DNA from 4 places in the Bacillus sp. EA-CB0995 genome. Region 4 is predicted to be linked to each of the others. Evidence: riboswitches for the same ligand, from Rfam matches in the RefSeq annotation. Region 4 holds a riboswitch; each other region holds the start of a gene.

Region 1 (3,149 bases), 1.8 Mb from region 4:
AAAAGTAAACTATGGGAAATAAAGTGGTATTCATGATCATAGGTTGAAAGGGGTTATCGCCGAAATATATGAATGACCACTTCATTCATATATTGGGACTGCATTGAATAAATGTAGTACTGTCATAAGTATTTTGCTTATGGAGAGCTATTAGGAGATGTTTGATGCGGTTTCTTATTTGAGAAAATAACAATACGTTTATTTTTTCGACATAAATTCTTCTAATAAGAAACGCGTGTGAACATTGTTCCGCGCGTTTTTTGTTTATCTAAATTAGGAATAATAGTAATAAATAAGAAATGTAATAGAGGGTTTTGCGAAAACAAGGGAGGAATTCACATGTATTTACACGGCACAAGCCGCATTAATGAACAAGGACACTTAGAAATTGGAGGATGCGATGCTACTGAACTTACAAGAGCATATGGGACACCACTTTATGTTTACGATGAAGCAGCAATTCGAGAGAAATGTCGTGCATTTCATCGTGCTTTTAGGGAAAGTGGGTTCTCTTATCAAGTAGCATATGCAAGCAAAGCGTTCTTGTGCATGGAAATGTGCAGGTTAGCTGCCGAAGAAAATATGTCACTAGATGTTGTGTCTAGCGGAGAACTATATACGGCGTTGCAAGCGAGATTTCCAGCAGAGCGCATCCATTTTCATGGTAATAATAAAACAGAAGAAGAAATAAGAATGGCATTAGAAGCTAATATTGGCTGCTTTGTTGTAGATAATTTTTTTGAACTAGAGGTATTGCATGATTTAGCGAAAGAATACGGGCAAGTTGTGAATATCTTGCTGCGTGTGACGCCGGGAGTAGAAGCGCATACACATGAATATATTACAACAGGTCAAGATGATTCTAAGTTTGGTTTCGGTATTTCAACAGGGCATGCATCACAAGCGGTAAAAAGTGCATTAGAAAAATCAAACTATCGTGTATTAGGAATTCATTCTCATATCGGATCGCAAATTTTTGAGACGGCAGGATTTATTCGTGCAATTGAAGTGCTTCGCAACTTCTTGGAAACAGTGAGAAAAGAAATGAACTATGTAGCCCCAGTATTAAATGTAGGAGGCGGTTTTGGAATTCGCTATACGGAAGGGGACACACCTCTTGCTCTTGGTGAATATGTGAAAGCTGTGACGGATGCGGTACGTGAGCAGTTTACAGTATGCGAATACCCCCTTCCAGAAATTTGGGTAGAACCAGGCCGTAGTATTGTTGGAGATGCAGGAACAACGTTGTATACAGTTGGAGCGATTAAAGATATTCCGGGTATCCGTAAATATGTATCGGTTGATGGAGGTATGACAGATAATCTTCGTCCAGCACTTTATGGAGCTCGTTATGAAGCATTGCTAGCAAATCGTGCGAATGAATCTGCCGAAGAGGTTGTTTCAATTGCGGGAAAATGTTGTGAAAGTGGGGATATGCTCATTTGGGATGTAGAGCTTCCAAAAGTTGTTTCTTGTGATCTCTTAGCTATTTCTTGTACAGGGGCATATGGTTATTCGATGGCAAATAATTATAACCGTATTCGTCGCCCAGCAGTTGTGTTTGCAAAAAACGGAAAATCACAAGTTGTTGTGGAGAGAGAATCGTATGAAAATATTATTGAGAACGATCGCATACGTGTAAAGGAACTTGTGTGACTGCGTCCTTACTTAGCTGAAGTGGGAGTTGTTTAGGTGAACAACTCCTTCTTTGTCAAAAAAACATAAAATTTATCGGAAAACTAGGATTGAAAAAAATCAGAATTGTGATAAAATACAAATATAATTCTTATCAAGAGTGGCGGAGGGAACTGGCCCGAAGAAGCCCGGCAACCTACTTTATAGGAGTAAGGTGCTACTTCCAGCAAAATGGTATCCATTTTGGAAGATAAGGTAGATACGTTACCGGAACAGTCTTTTCGAAATGGGAAAGATTTTTTTATGAAAAAGGGGGGCTGTTCGTGGGAGTGCGCGGACAATTTGAAGAAGTAGCAAGTCAGATTCAATCTATGCTTACTGATATGAAATATGGTTCTATTACAATTGTTGTGCAAGATGGTAAAGTGATTCAGCTTGAAAAAAGTGAAAAAGTACGCTTAAAATAAGCACGCTGACTAGAAAAACTAGAGGCGGCCCTAATCTATTTCTATAGGTTAAGGCCGCCTTTTTATATGGGTGTTATGAGGGGGGACAACGATGTTAACGTACGAAACGTGGCAAGATAATTTTGTTTCATTTCAGGAAGATGATGAAACGAAAGGCGCTTTGGCAGCAGTACGCTGGGCGTATGAACATTATGAGGACGATATTGTTTATGCATGCAGCTTTGGGATAGAAGGAATGGTTTTATTGCACGTGATTAACCAAGTAAATCCATCTGCAAAGATTGTATTTTTAGATACAAATGTTCATTTTCAAGAAACATATGACTTGATCAAAAAAGTCAGGGAACGATTTCCTAAGTTGAATATTATTGAAAAGCAGCCGGCACTTACACTTGAGGAACAAGCAAAAGAGTATGGTGAGAAATTATGGGAACATAATCCAAACCTTTGTTGTCAATTAAGGAAAATTAAGCCGTTAGAAGAAGCGCTAACAGGTAGGAAGGCATGGATATCAGGCTTAAGAAGAGAACAGTCTGAAACGCGAAAACATACGCAGTTTGTCAATCGAGATCATCGCTTTCAATCTGTTAAAATTTGTCCGCTTATTCATTGGACTTGGAAAGAAGTATGGCGCTATGTATACAAGCATAATTTGCCGTACAACCCACTCCATGATATTGGGTATCCGAGCATCGGATGTGAAACATGTACCGTGCAGGTACAAGAGGGTGGAGATTCGCGAGATGGGCGCTGGGCCGGGAAGTTGAAAACAGAATGTGGTCTTCATTATCAATGAAGACTACTATTCGTTAATACTTGATATAGAAGGAGAAAAAGAAAATGAGTGATACAAAAATATTAGTCAATCGAATTGATGAAACATATGAAACAGCACATATCGTAAAAGAAATTGAGTTAGATGGAATCGCATTAAGTGATTTAGAACTCATTGCGATCGGTGGATATAGCCCACTTACTGGCTTTTTAGGAAAGAACGATTATGTGTCAGTAGTAGAAACAATGCGATTAGCAGATGGAGATGTATGG
Region 2 (3,149 bases), 670 kb from region 4:
TGCTTAGTGCTTTAATTGGCAAAGCGACATGGCAGCACATACCACTTTTTTTAGCATGGCTATTTGTCTATCTAGCAACATATCCCTTTTTGATGTATATGAAACAAAAGCGACAAAAACGCTATTTACACTGGACGCTCATTTATTTTAGTCTTGCTATTTTGTTTGGTATAGTTCCACTTACATACGAATGGCGTATTCTTTTTTTGCAATATATATGCTTCCATTATTTTTTGTAAACATTTTTTTTGCGTGTCAAAAGAATGAGCGAGCACTACTGAATGATGTTAGTGCTATTATCGTTTTTTGTATTGGCGGAATGATCAGTTATTATTTCACAATGAAAACAATTGATGAAACAGCATGGCTAATCGCACTTGTTTCATTTTTATACTTTCTGGGAAGCACGTTCTATGTGAAAACGATGATTCGAGAAAAGAAAAATCCAACATATCGTTGGATTTCATGGGGATACCATTTATCACTTGTAGTTGGTACGTTCATTGTGTCTCCTTGGTTTGTCATTGCGTTTATTCCAAGTTGCATTCGCGCTATTGTGTTATATGGTAAAAAAGTAACTGTTTTAAAAGTTGGTGTGTGGGAAATCGTCAATTCAGTTTATTTTTTCATTGCTACTACAGTATTATTTCAATTTAAGGGTTGATATTAAATTAATGAATAAAAAGTAAGCATGATTCATACGTGCTTACTTTTTATTGTTAGGAATTGTTTATCTCGCATTAACGGGCAGTAAGTCCCCCACCTCAAGATTTTGAGAAGATTGAAGAAAGTAGGTGGGGGATAACTGCCCGTAAAAGCCCGATTGGTTCAACTAACCATCAGTGGAGGATGAAAAAACCCCCACTGATGGAAATTTCACTTTATTCTTGAGATAAAATATTTGCCGTACTATCGCACTGTTGCAGCGCATGTTGGACAGCTTGTAAAGATTGTTCAATACGTTGACGATTATCTGATTTCTCGACTGTTTGCAAGGCGCTTTGTAAACAGTTTTTTGCTTCATGTAAAGCTTGGCAAGAATCTTGAACATGACCACGTGCATTTTTTTGCATGATTGCACCTCCTTTGGTCTATACATTTGTAGTATGAGCAAAACGAAACAAAATATAATAGTTTTCAAAAAATGAATCCTGATAATTCTTATAAGAATTGACTTTTTTGGTTATATTCGTTATAGTGAGGGTTAAAGTGAATATTTTCTTATCCAGAGAGGTGGAGGGACTGGCCCGATGAAACCCAGCAACCGCAATGCAGGTGCTAATTCCAGCAGAACATTTTTGTTCTGAAAGATAAGAAGGAAGAGATATGTTCCGCTTCTTCTTATCGAAGAGGTTTTTTATTGCAAAAAAACCGATAATGAAAGATGGACAACGAGAAGAAAGGAGTGGACATAGCTGTGACAATCGAGAAATATATTACATTGCGAAGTGCAATTTACGAATATATGGAAGAACAAGAAGAGCCGATTACGTTATTGGATATTCAAGAGTATATTGCTTCTGAACATAAAGGGAAATTTGCGAAAAAGATGCTTCAGCAATTTTATTTATTACGGTTACTTGATGAATTAAAACTGGATGGGAAAATTACTTTAGCAGAGCCACACAAATATATAGATGATAAGGGGATTTACTACATAGTAAAAGAGAGAAGAGGGAGTTGATCTCTCTTTTTTTATGTTATAATTTATTTGAAAATTCACTCACTTTTGAGGTATGTAGATAAAAAGACTGTACTATGCAGTCTTTTTACAAGGAAATGGTGCTGAGTGTGTAGTGTTCAAAAATTAAATGTGCCCCGAAAGATGGGCGTTCTCGGCTAACAAATAAAAAAGACACCATCGCCGAATAGGTGTCATTGCTTTTGTAAAAGGGGCTTGCCCTTTGACATATATTAGAATAGCATGTGAATCCAATAAAAGTCAAAAGGAAATTTAAGGAAAGGTGTTGTTTACAATGAACATATTGATTGTATACGCGCATCCAAACCCGTCAAGTTTCAACGCTGCTATTTTGAAACATGTGGAACAAGGATTACAAAAAACAAGTCACTCTGTAGCCGTTCTTGATTTGTATAAGGAACAATTTAATCCTGTTCTAACCTTTAACGAGACAAAAAAGAGAAGAGATTTAGTGCATGAGGAAGAAACAGGGGAATATAGGGAATTAGTTGCAGAGGCAGATTACTTCATTTTTATTTACCCAGTTTGGTGGTGGAGTATGCCGGCGATATTAAAGGGATTTATTGACCGAGTATTTGTTTCAGGTTTTGCTTACAAATATGAAGGGATAATGCCTAAAGGATTACTTACAGGAAAACAAGCATGGGTGATTTATACACTAGATTCTCCTTTATGGTACGCTGCACTTTTATACCGATCAGCTGAATGGATTGTAATGAAGAAAGGAATATTATACTTTTGTGGGATACGTAACATAAAGCGTTCTGTATTTCAATCTGTGAAAAATAGTAAACAAGAAAAAAGAGAGAAATGGCTGCAAAAGATATATGAGAAGGCGGCAAAATTATGAAAAATAAGGAACAGATTTATAAAATTATGAGTGTATGTAAAAGAGAAGATGATTTGTTTTATTCTTATCTTTCTTGTTTATTTAGGATAAAAGAGAATAGCAAGCAATTTTCTAAAGTTAAACAAGAAGTGCGGGAAGAGTATCTTATAAGAGGTATTTGTGAGAGAGAAGTAGACATTTTAGTAGAACAAAACCAACAAGTTGCAGATTTGTATATACCTAAGTTGCTTCGATGGGAATTTTTACAGGCAAACGTCTATTATATAGAAGACTTGTGTTCGATGGTATTTCAGTTAGAACCTTTGTGTTTCTCAGAAGAACAATGGGAAAATGTAATTACGATCATAGAGAAAGAGCTGCCATAAGACAGCTCTTTTTGTAACAAAAACTTCGAAAGTTAAAGCCTAATTGGAGGTTCTTTTTTGTAAGTGTTTTGCAATTTGTAAATACATATCACTATATGCGGATTGTATTTCTCCGTTATGATTAGCATTTGATGAAAAATGAACGATAACCATATTTGCAGTTGGATCAATATATAAGCATTGTCCATAACTCCCAAGTACTTCGAAGGCATCATGTTCATTATGGGGAATC
Region 3 (3,149 bases), 1.3 Mb from region 4:
CGGTATGAGAGTTGCTATAGCATATCCAATACTTGCACCAGAAAATACAATTGGAAAAATATGTCCGCCACGCCAACCTGTAGTTAAACAAACCGCGGTTATACACAACTTTAAAATCCCTGAAAGAGCCAGTATCCCAAATGATATTCCTGTCCATTCATTTACTAAGTCTTTTAATTGGTGTTCTCCTGAAAACAGTGTATACGGAAGTATAGTTCCTGCAATCCCTAAAAGGATACCGCCTATAATCGCTAATGTTAGCTTATATTCTTGAAAAGGATGTACTATTTTTTCTAATATATGTTCTAATTGGAAATAACAGTATCCTACCCCGACACCTATAAAAATAAGAGGGAGAAAGGCAATCCATTCATGGAGTGCAAAAGATCCTTCTCCAAAATTAACAATAAAGGATCCTCGATTATCAAACTGACTAAGCAATAAATATACAGAAAAACCAGCAAAAGTAGTAGCGAGATATACGATAGTCTTTTTCCCTCTAAAAGCTTCAGTGAGTTGTGTATCTTCATGTTCTCTTGGAGCTAAATAACCGAATAGCGGTGCATTAAAAATAACACTTAAAGCAGCGCCAATCCCAAATTCTGTTAGTTCGTGCATTCCTTTTAAAGTAAATTTAAAGCGATCACCAACCCACGTACAAAGTCCACCTATAATCCCAACAAGTGCTGCTTCCGGTCCTAAGCTTGCGCCAAATACTAAAACAATAACAGCTGTTAACGTAGCTTTATGCACAAAATGGTACTCAATTCTACCTGTTTTCTGATATTCAGCCATGGTCTCTGGCATTAAACGGGGGTATGTACCGAAATACTTCTGTGTCAGTCCGACAAGAACACCGCCAATTACTGTTACACAAATTGTGTAATAAGAGGGTGATCCAAATTCTTTAGGTAAATATTCCCAAACAAACTGAATTCCAGCATTTGTGACGACTAAAAATAACCAGACTATAGCACCAACTATAGCACCTAGAAATAAACCGTACATGATGAGTAAATAGTGCATGTTTCTCCTAGTAGCCATTTTTTATGCCTCCTTTATGTTATATCCTATTATGAAAAAGTTAGAGATTCTGATACGAAAATAATTGGGTAACTCATTCAATATGGATATTATCCTTTTTAAAGAGCTACTTATTCAAAGTATATTACAAAAATCAGCATTATTATTGTATGAAACTCTGAACTAGTCATAATTTTAATCATGTTTATACATATATTTTGATGCTTGCTAAAATTAAGTATAACTCTTTAATTTTACATAGTAAGTAAAGTTTTTGAAACGTTTTTTTTGTTTTTAGTATAGAATATCAATGTTTTTTTAATATAACTTAAAGTTTGAGAATGAACAAACGGATTGTTGTTATTTTTACAAAGATTCAGAAAAATAATTGACACTAGGAAATATTTGCTATAAAATCAACGGTAATTGCATAAGTCTTATCAAGAATAGGTGGAGGGACCGGGCCCTACGAAACCTTGGCAACAGCCGTAAAACGGAATTGTGCCAAATCCTGCAGGTATTTCCTGAACGATAAGAAAGGCTACATGTCGAGCGTTTATCTAAGCTGCTTCTTTCTTATTTAGGAAAGAAGCAGTTTTTTTATGTTAAGAAAGAAAGGGGATTGAGGAATGAGTGATGCAAGGGGAAAAGGCACAATTTGTGTGCAAGGTGGTTATACGCCGAAAAATGGTGAACCGCGTGTTTTGCCGCTTTATCAAAGCACGACGTATAAATACGATACATCTGACGATTTAGCAGCTCTTTTTAATTTAGAGGCAGAAGGTTATATTTATACCCGTATTGGTAACCCAACGCTTGCAGCATTTGAGCAGAAGCTGACGGAGTTAGAAGGCGGAGTTGGTGCGGTTGCAACTGCATCTGGGCAAGCTGCAATTATGTTAGCGGTATTAAATATTTGCGGCAGCGGCGATCACCTGCTTTGCTCATCAACAGTATACGGCGGTACATTTAATTTATTTGCAGTTAGTCTGCGGAAGCTGGGCATTGAGGTTACTTTCTTTAATCCAAACTTAGCCGCTGATGAAATTGTTGCTCTCGCAAATGAGAAAACAAAGCTTGTGTATGCAGAATCGCTTGGAAATCCAGCGATGAATGTTCTTAACTTTAAAGAGCTTTCTGATGCGGCAAAAGAGCTTGAGGTACCATTTATCGTCGACAATACGCTAGCTACGCCGTATTTATGCCATGCATTTGAACATGGTGCAAACATTGTCGTTCATTCTACAACGAAATACATCGATGGTCATGCAAGTTCACTTGGCGGTATTGTCATTGATGGCGGTAATTTCGATTGGAGTAAGTTTCCTGAATTCGTTGAACCAGATCCAAGTTATCATGGTGTGAGTTACGTGCAAAAATTTGGGCAGGCGGCATACATTGTGAAAGCTCGTGTGCAGTTATTAAGAGACTATGGAAATTGTATGAGTCCATTCAATGCGTATATGAGTAATATTGGCTTAGAGACACTGCATCTTCGTATGGAGCGTCATAGTCAAAACGCACTAACTGTTGCACAGTGGCTATCTCAGCACGAACGCGTTGAGTGGGTCAATTATCCAGGACTTCAAGGTAATGAAAATTATGCATTGGCACAAAAATATTTACCGAAAGGTGCGAGTGGTGTTTTAACGTTTGGAGTAAAAGGTGGTATTGAATCCGCTAAGGAGTTTATTGCAAGTGTGAAGCTCGCAGCATTGGTGACGCATGTGGCAGATGCAAGAACTTGTGTGATTCATCCTGCAAGCACAACGCATCGTCAGCTTACTGAAGAGCAGCAGCATCTGGCGGGTGTAACGCCTGATTTAATTCGGTTATCGGTTGGTATTGAAGATGCGGCGGATATTATTGCTGATTTAGCAGAAGCCCTTTCTGGAGGAAAACAGTATGCCGATCATCATTGCTAAAGATTTACCCGCTCGTAAAGTATTACAAAATGAAAATATTTTCGTGATGACGAAAGAACGAGCAGAAACACAAGATATCCGTGCTTTGAAGATTGCTATTTTAAATTTAATGCCAACAAAGCAAGAAACTGAAACGCAGTTGCTTCGTTTAATTGGAAATACACCGCTGCAGCTCGATGTACATTTACTGCATATGGAATC
Region 4 (3,149 bases):
GCCAACATTGCCAATAACCGATATCCATTCCTCCATAGTCTCTCCTCCCTTCTTATTATAAGTAAGAGAGACTCCAAAAAAGTGGTAAATAAAAACAAGCTAAATCATTTTTGTTTTCCCAAATATCTTTGCGATTTCCACTTTATAATCCCTTTGCACCTCTAATAAAACAATACTTTTCTAAACATCTTCAATTGTAGTTAATGTCTTATATTCAATAATAGTCGGCAATTTCTTTTAATTCAAAAGAGCGATGGAGTTTCCCTTCTAACTAACAGAACGAAGTACCGCCACTCTTGTACTCATACTTTCACTTCCTTCTCAAAAACAATAGAATTAAATAATATACGGAACAAACGAGCATCCGCATTTTCTATTTTATGTAGAAGTAATTTTCTTCCTAACCGTAATGCCTGCCTTTTTGCCTGTAACCTTGTTTCGTTATGAGAAATCCCATCTAAATCTGCAACATGCGCTAACCCAATTGTACGGCGAATAATCTCACATCCTACAAATCCAACTGCATCAGTGAAAATATTGTTTAGTACAATTGGTAACCATTGCTTTTCTTTCGTATACGGCTCTATGCCTTCGAGCACCCATAACTTCGTAAATGTTTCTACGAAAACGCTCCATGTTTGCTCAATATGATAAAATAATACGTTGCGCTTGTTTTCTTCACGTGACAGTGCATTTAATAATAAATTGGCAATCAATTGGCCTAAATCGAATCCAAATGGACCAAATGTCGCAAATTCTGGATCAATCACTTTCGTTTCTGAAGATGATGAAAATATACTTCCAGTATGTAAATCACCGTGAATTAATGCTTCTTTTCGCGTCAAAAATTTATACTTACACTGCGCTACTCGTAACTTCAAATTTTTATCACACCAAAGTTCGTCAACAACATCTTGTAATTCTTCTTCATACTTATTTGTTTCATAGTTTGCAAATGGATCAGTAAATACAAGATTCTCTGTAATCTTACATAAATCAGGGTTTACAAACTTACTATCTAGCACTCTTTTTTCTTCTGCTTGTAGTCCAAAATCGGATGTGTAGAAAAGAACATGAGCTAAAAAATGCCCGATATGCCGAGATAATAGCGGATAGTCTTCCCCGTTTATCAATCCGTTTCTTGTTATCGTTAATGCTGATAAATCTTCCATAACAATAATTGCTAATGTTTCATCATGCCCGTATACTTTCGGCACATACTCTGGTACGTATTTTGCAAAAATTTGCAATGCACGACTTTCAATCGTTGCACGGCGTAAAGATAGCGGCCAACTTTTTCCTACTACCTTTGCATATGGAAGAGCCTGCTTAAGAATCAATCCTTTCTTCCCATCATGTAAACGAAACACATAATTTAAATTCCCATCACCAATTTCTTCACAAGTGACAACTGCCTTTTCTGAAAAATAACCATGTTCTTTCGCATATGTAACGGCTGTTTCTTCTGTTAATTGCTTGTACCCCACTCTGATTCCCCCTTAATGTATCGGGGTTTTTCATCATAAGAAAAACCCCTTTCGATGACGAAAGAGGTTTGAAGATTCACTTCTCCCCTCTTATCTATCAGAAAGTCTCTCTTTCTGTTGGAATTAGCACCGTGCCTTACTAGGCGCGAATTGTGCGCCCCATTTCACAATGGTATTACGGTCGGTTGCTGGGCTTCATCGGGCCAAATCCCTCCACCTGCTCTTGATAAGAGTATATAGTTGTCTGAATTTTTCAGTTTCTGTTGTTGACTATACCAAGAATAAAAATTGTTTGTCAATACTTTTTCACATGTACAATTCTGGACGGCGATCAAAAAAAACAGGAATCCCTTTACGCACTTCAGAAATCTTCTTTTCATCTAATGTTCCATACAAAATCATTTCTGTTTCATCTGCCTCATTCACGACTTCTCCCCAAGGATCAATAATAAGCGAATGGCCTGCAAATACATTATTCAGATCACGCCCAGCACGATTGCAAGCCACAACATAACATTGATTTTCAATCGCCCTTGCTTGAAGTAATAACCGCCAATGCGCTAAGCGAACAAGTGGCCACTCGGCTACAACGAATAATACTGTTGCCCCCTGTGCAGCATGAACGCGTACCCACTCTGGAAAACGAATATCATAACAAATTGTTCCTGCACACGACGTATCATCTAATATAAAGTGACCCGTTTTATTTCCAGCAATTAAATATTTATGCTCATCCATCAGTTGAAACAAGTGCACTTTACTATATTCAGCCACAATTTTCCCGCTTCGATTACTAATATACATTGTATTTGTAACACCTTTCTCTGTCTGCTTAGCAATCGATCCTCCAACAATATTCACACAATTTTGCTTACCCCACTTTGATAATAATTGTTTCGTGTATTTCCCATCTGGGTCAGCAATTTCAGGAAGACGTTCCAAATCATACCCTGTTGTCCATAACTCTGGTAATACAATAACGTCTGGCTTTTCCTTCATCGCTTCGTTTATTTTTTTCGGCATGTTCTATATTTTTTTCTACATTCCCAAAAGTAATATCCATTTGAATACAAGCAATTTTCATTGATTTCTCCCTACTCCCTTTTATTTTTTCTTTACAAAAAGTTGGAAAGATTATATTATTTGTCACTAGAATTGTAACAACTTTCAAAAGAGGTGGAAAGTATGAAACGTTTTCAATCTTCTGAGTCATTAACATCATTACCAACACAATTTTTTGCTTCGCTCGTCACAAAAGTCAACAAAGCCGTGCAAGCTGGTCATGATATTATTAACTTAGGACAAGGAAATCCAGATCAGCCAACGCCAGCGCATATCGTAGCAGCGCTACAGCGTGCAGCAGAACAACCAATTCATCATAAATATCCGCCATTTCGCGGGCATGAAAGCTTAAAAGAAGCTGTCGCTACGTTTTATGAGCGTGAATACGATGTACAGTTAAATCCCAAAACCGAAGTAGCTGTTTTATTTGGTGGAAAAGCTGGATTAGTTGAATTACCGCTTTGTTTTACAAATCCAGGCGATACAATTCTCGTTCCTGATCCTGGCTATCCAGATTATTTATCAGGTGTTGCCTTAGCGAAAGCAAAACTTGCAACAATGCCATTATTAGCAGAAAATCATTTTTTACCTGATTATACA

What was found. Region 4 has a riboswitch for S-adenosylmethionine ahead of mtnK (S-methyl-5-thioribose kinase). Riboswitches for the same ligand answer to the same signal wherever they lie in the genome.
Region 1: another riboswitch for S-adenosylmethionine. It lies ahead of ACEWFJ_RS17570 (YezD family protein); the one in region 4 lies ahead of mtnK (S-methyl-5-thioribose kinase).
Region 2: another riboswitch for S-adenosylmethionine. It lies ahead of ACEWFJ_RS11805 (hypothetical protein); the one in region 4 lies ahead of mtnK (S-methyl-5-thioribose kinase).
Region 3: another riboswitch for S-adenosylmethionine. It lies ahead of ACEWFJ_RS01780 (bifunctional O-acetylhomoserine aminocarboxypropyltransferase/cysteine synthase); the one in region 4 lies ahead of mtnK (S-methyl-5-thioribose kinase).

The regions. Positions count from the first base shown of each region.
Region 1 covers NZ_CP169269.1:3,397,297-3,400,445, reverse strand. Annotated here, with positions in the region: lysine riboswitch at 1-158, shown strand, start outside; gene lysA (diaminopimelate decarboxylase) at 340-1,656, shown strand; SAM riboswitch class I at 1,784-1,892, shown strand; gene ACEWFJ_RS17570 (YezD family protein) at 1,959-2,102, shown strand; gene ACEWFJ_RS17565 (phosphoadenylyl-sulfate reductase) at 2,194-2,898, shown strand; gene sat (sulfate adenylyltransferase) at 2,943-3,149, shown strand, end outside.
Region 2 covers NZ_CP169269.1:2,270,283-2,273,431, forward strand. Annotated here, with positions in the region: partial or broken gene ACEWFJ_RS11795 (YwiC-like family protein) at 1-664, shown strand, start outside; gene ACEWFJ_RS11800 (hypothetical protein) at 882-1,073, opposite strand; SAM riboswitch class I at 1,219-1,317, shown strand; gene ACEWFJ_RS11805 (hypothetical protein) at 1,385-1,684, shown strand; gene ACEWFJ_RS11810 (NAD(P)H-dependent oxidoreductase) at 1,977-2,552, shown strand; gene ACEWFJ_RS11815 (hypothetical protein) at 2,549-2,917, shown strand; partial or broken gene ACEWFJ_RS11820 (serine hydrolase domain-containing protein) at 2,957-3,149, opposite strand, start outside.
Region 3 covers NZ_CP169269.1:320,699-323,847, forward strand. Annotated here, with positions in the region: gene ACEWFJ_RS01775 (chloride channel protein) at 1-1,044, opposite strand, end outside; SAM riboswitch class I at 1,458-1,561, shown strand; gene ACEWFJ_RS01780 (bifunctional O-acetylhomoserine aminocarboxypropyltransferase/cysteine synthase) at 1,653-2,948, shown strand; gene metA (homoserine O-acetyltransferase MetA) at 2,929-3,149, shown strand, end outside.
Region 4 covers NZ_CP169269.1:1,601,262-1,604,410, reverse strand. Annotated here, with positions in the region: gene ACEWFJ_RS08480 (YvrJ family protein) at 1-36, opposite strand, end outside; gene mtnK (S-methyl-5-thioribose kinase) at 303-1,487, opposite strand; SAM riboswitch class I at 1,575-1,720, opposite strand; partial or broken gene ACEWFJ_RS08470 (carbon-nitrogen family hydrolase) at 1,794-2,658, opposite strand; partial or broken gene ACEWFJ_RS08465 (aminotransferase class I/II-fold pyridoxal phosphate-dependent enzyme) at 2,673-3,149, shown strand, end outside.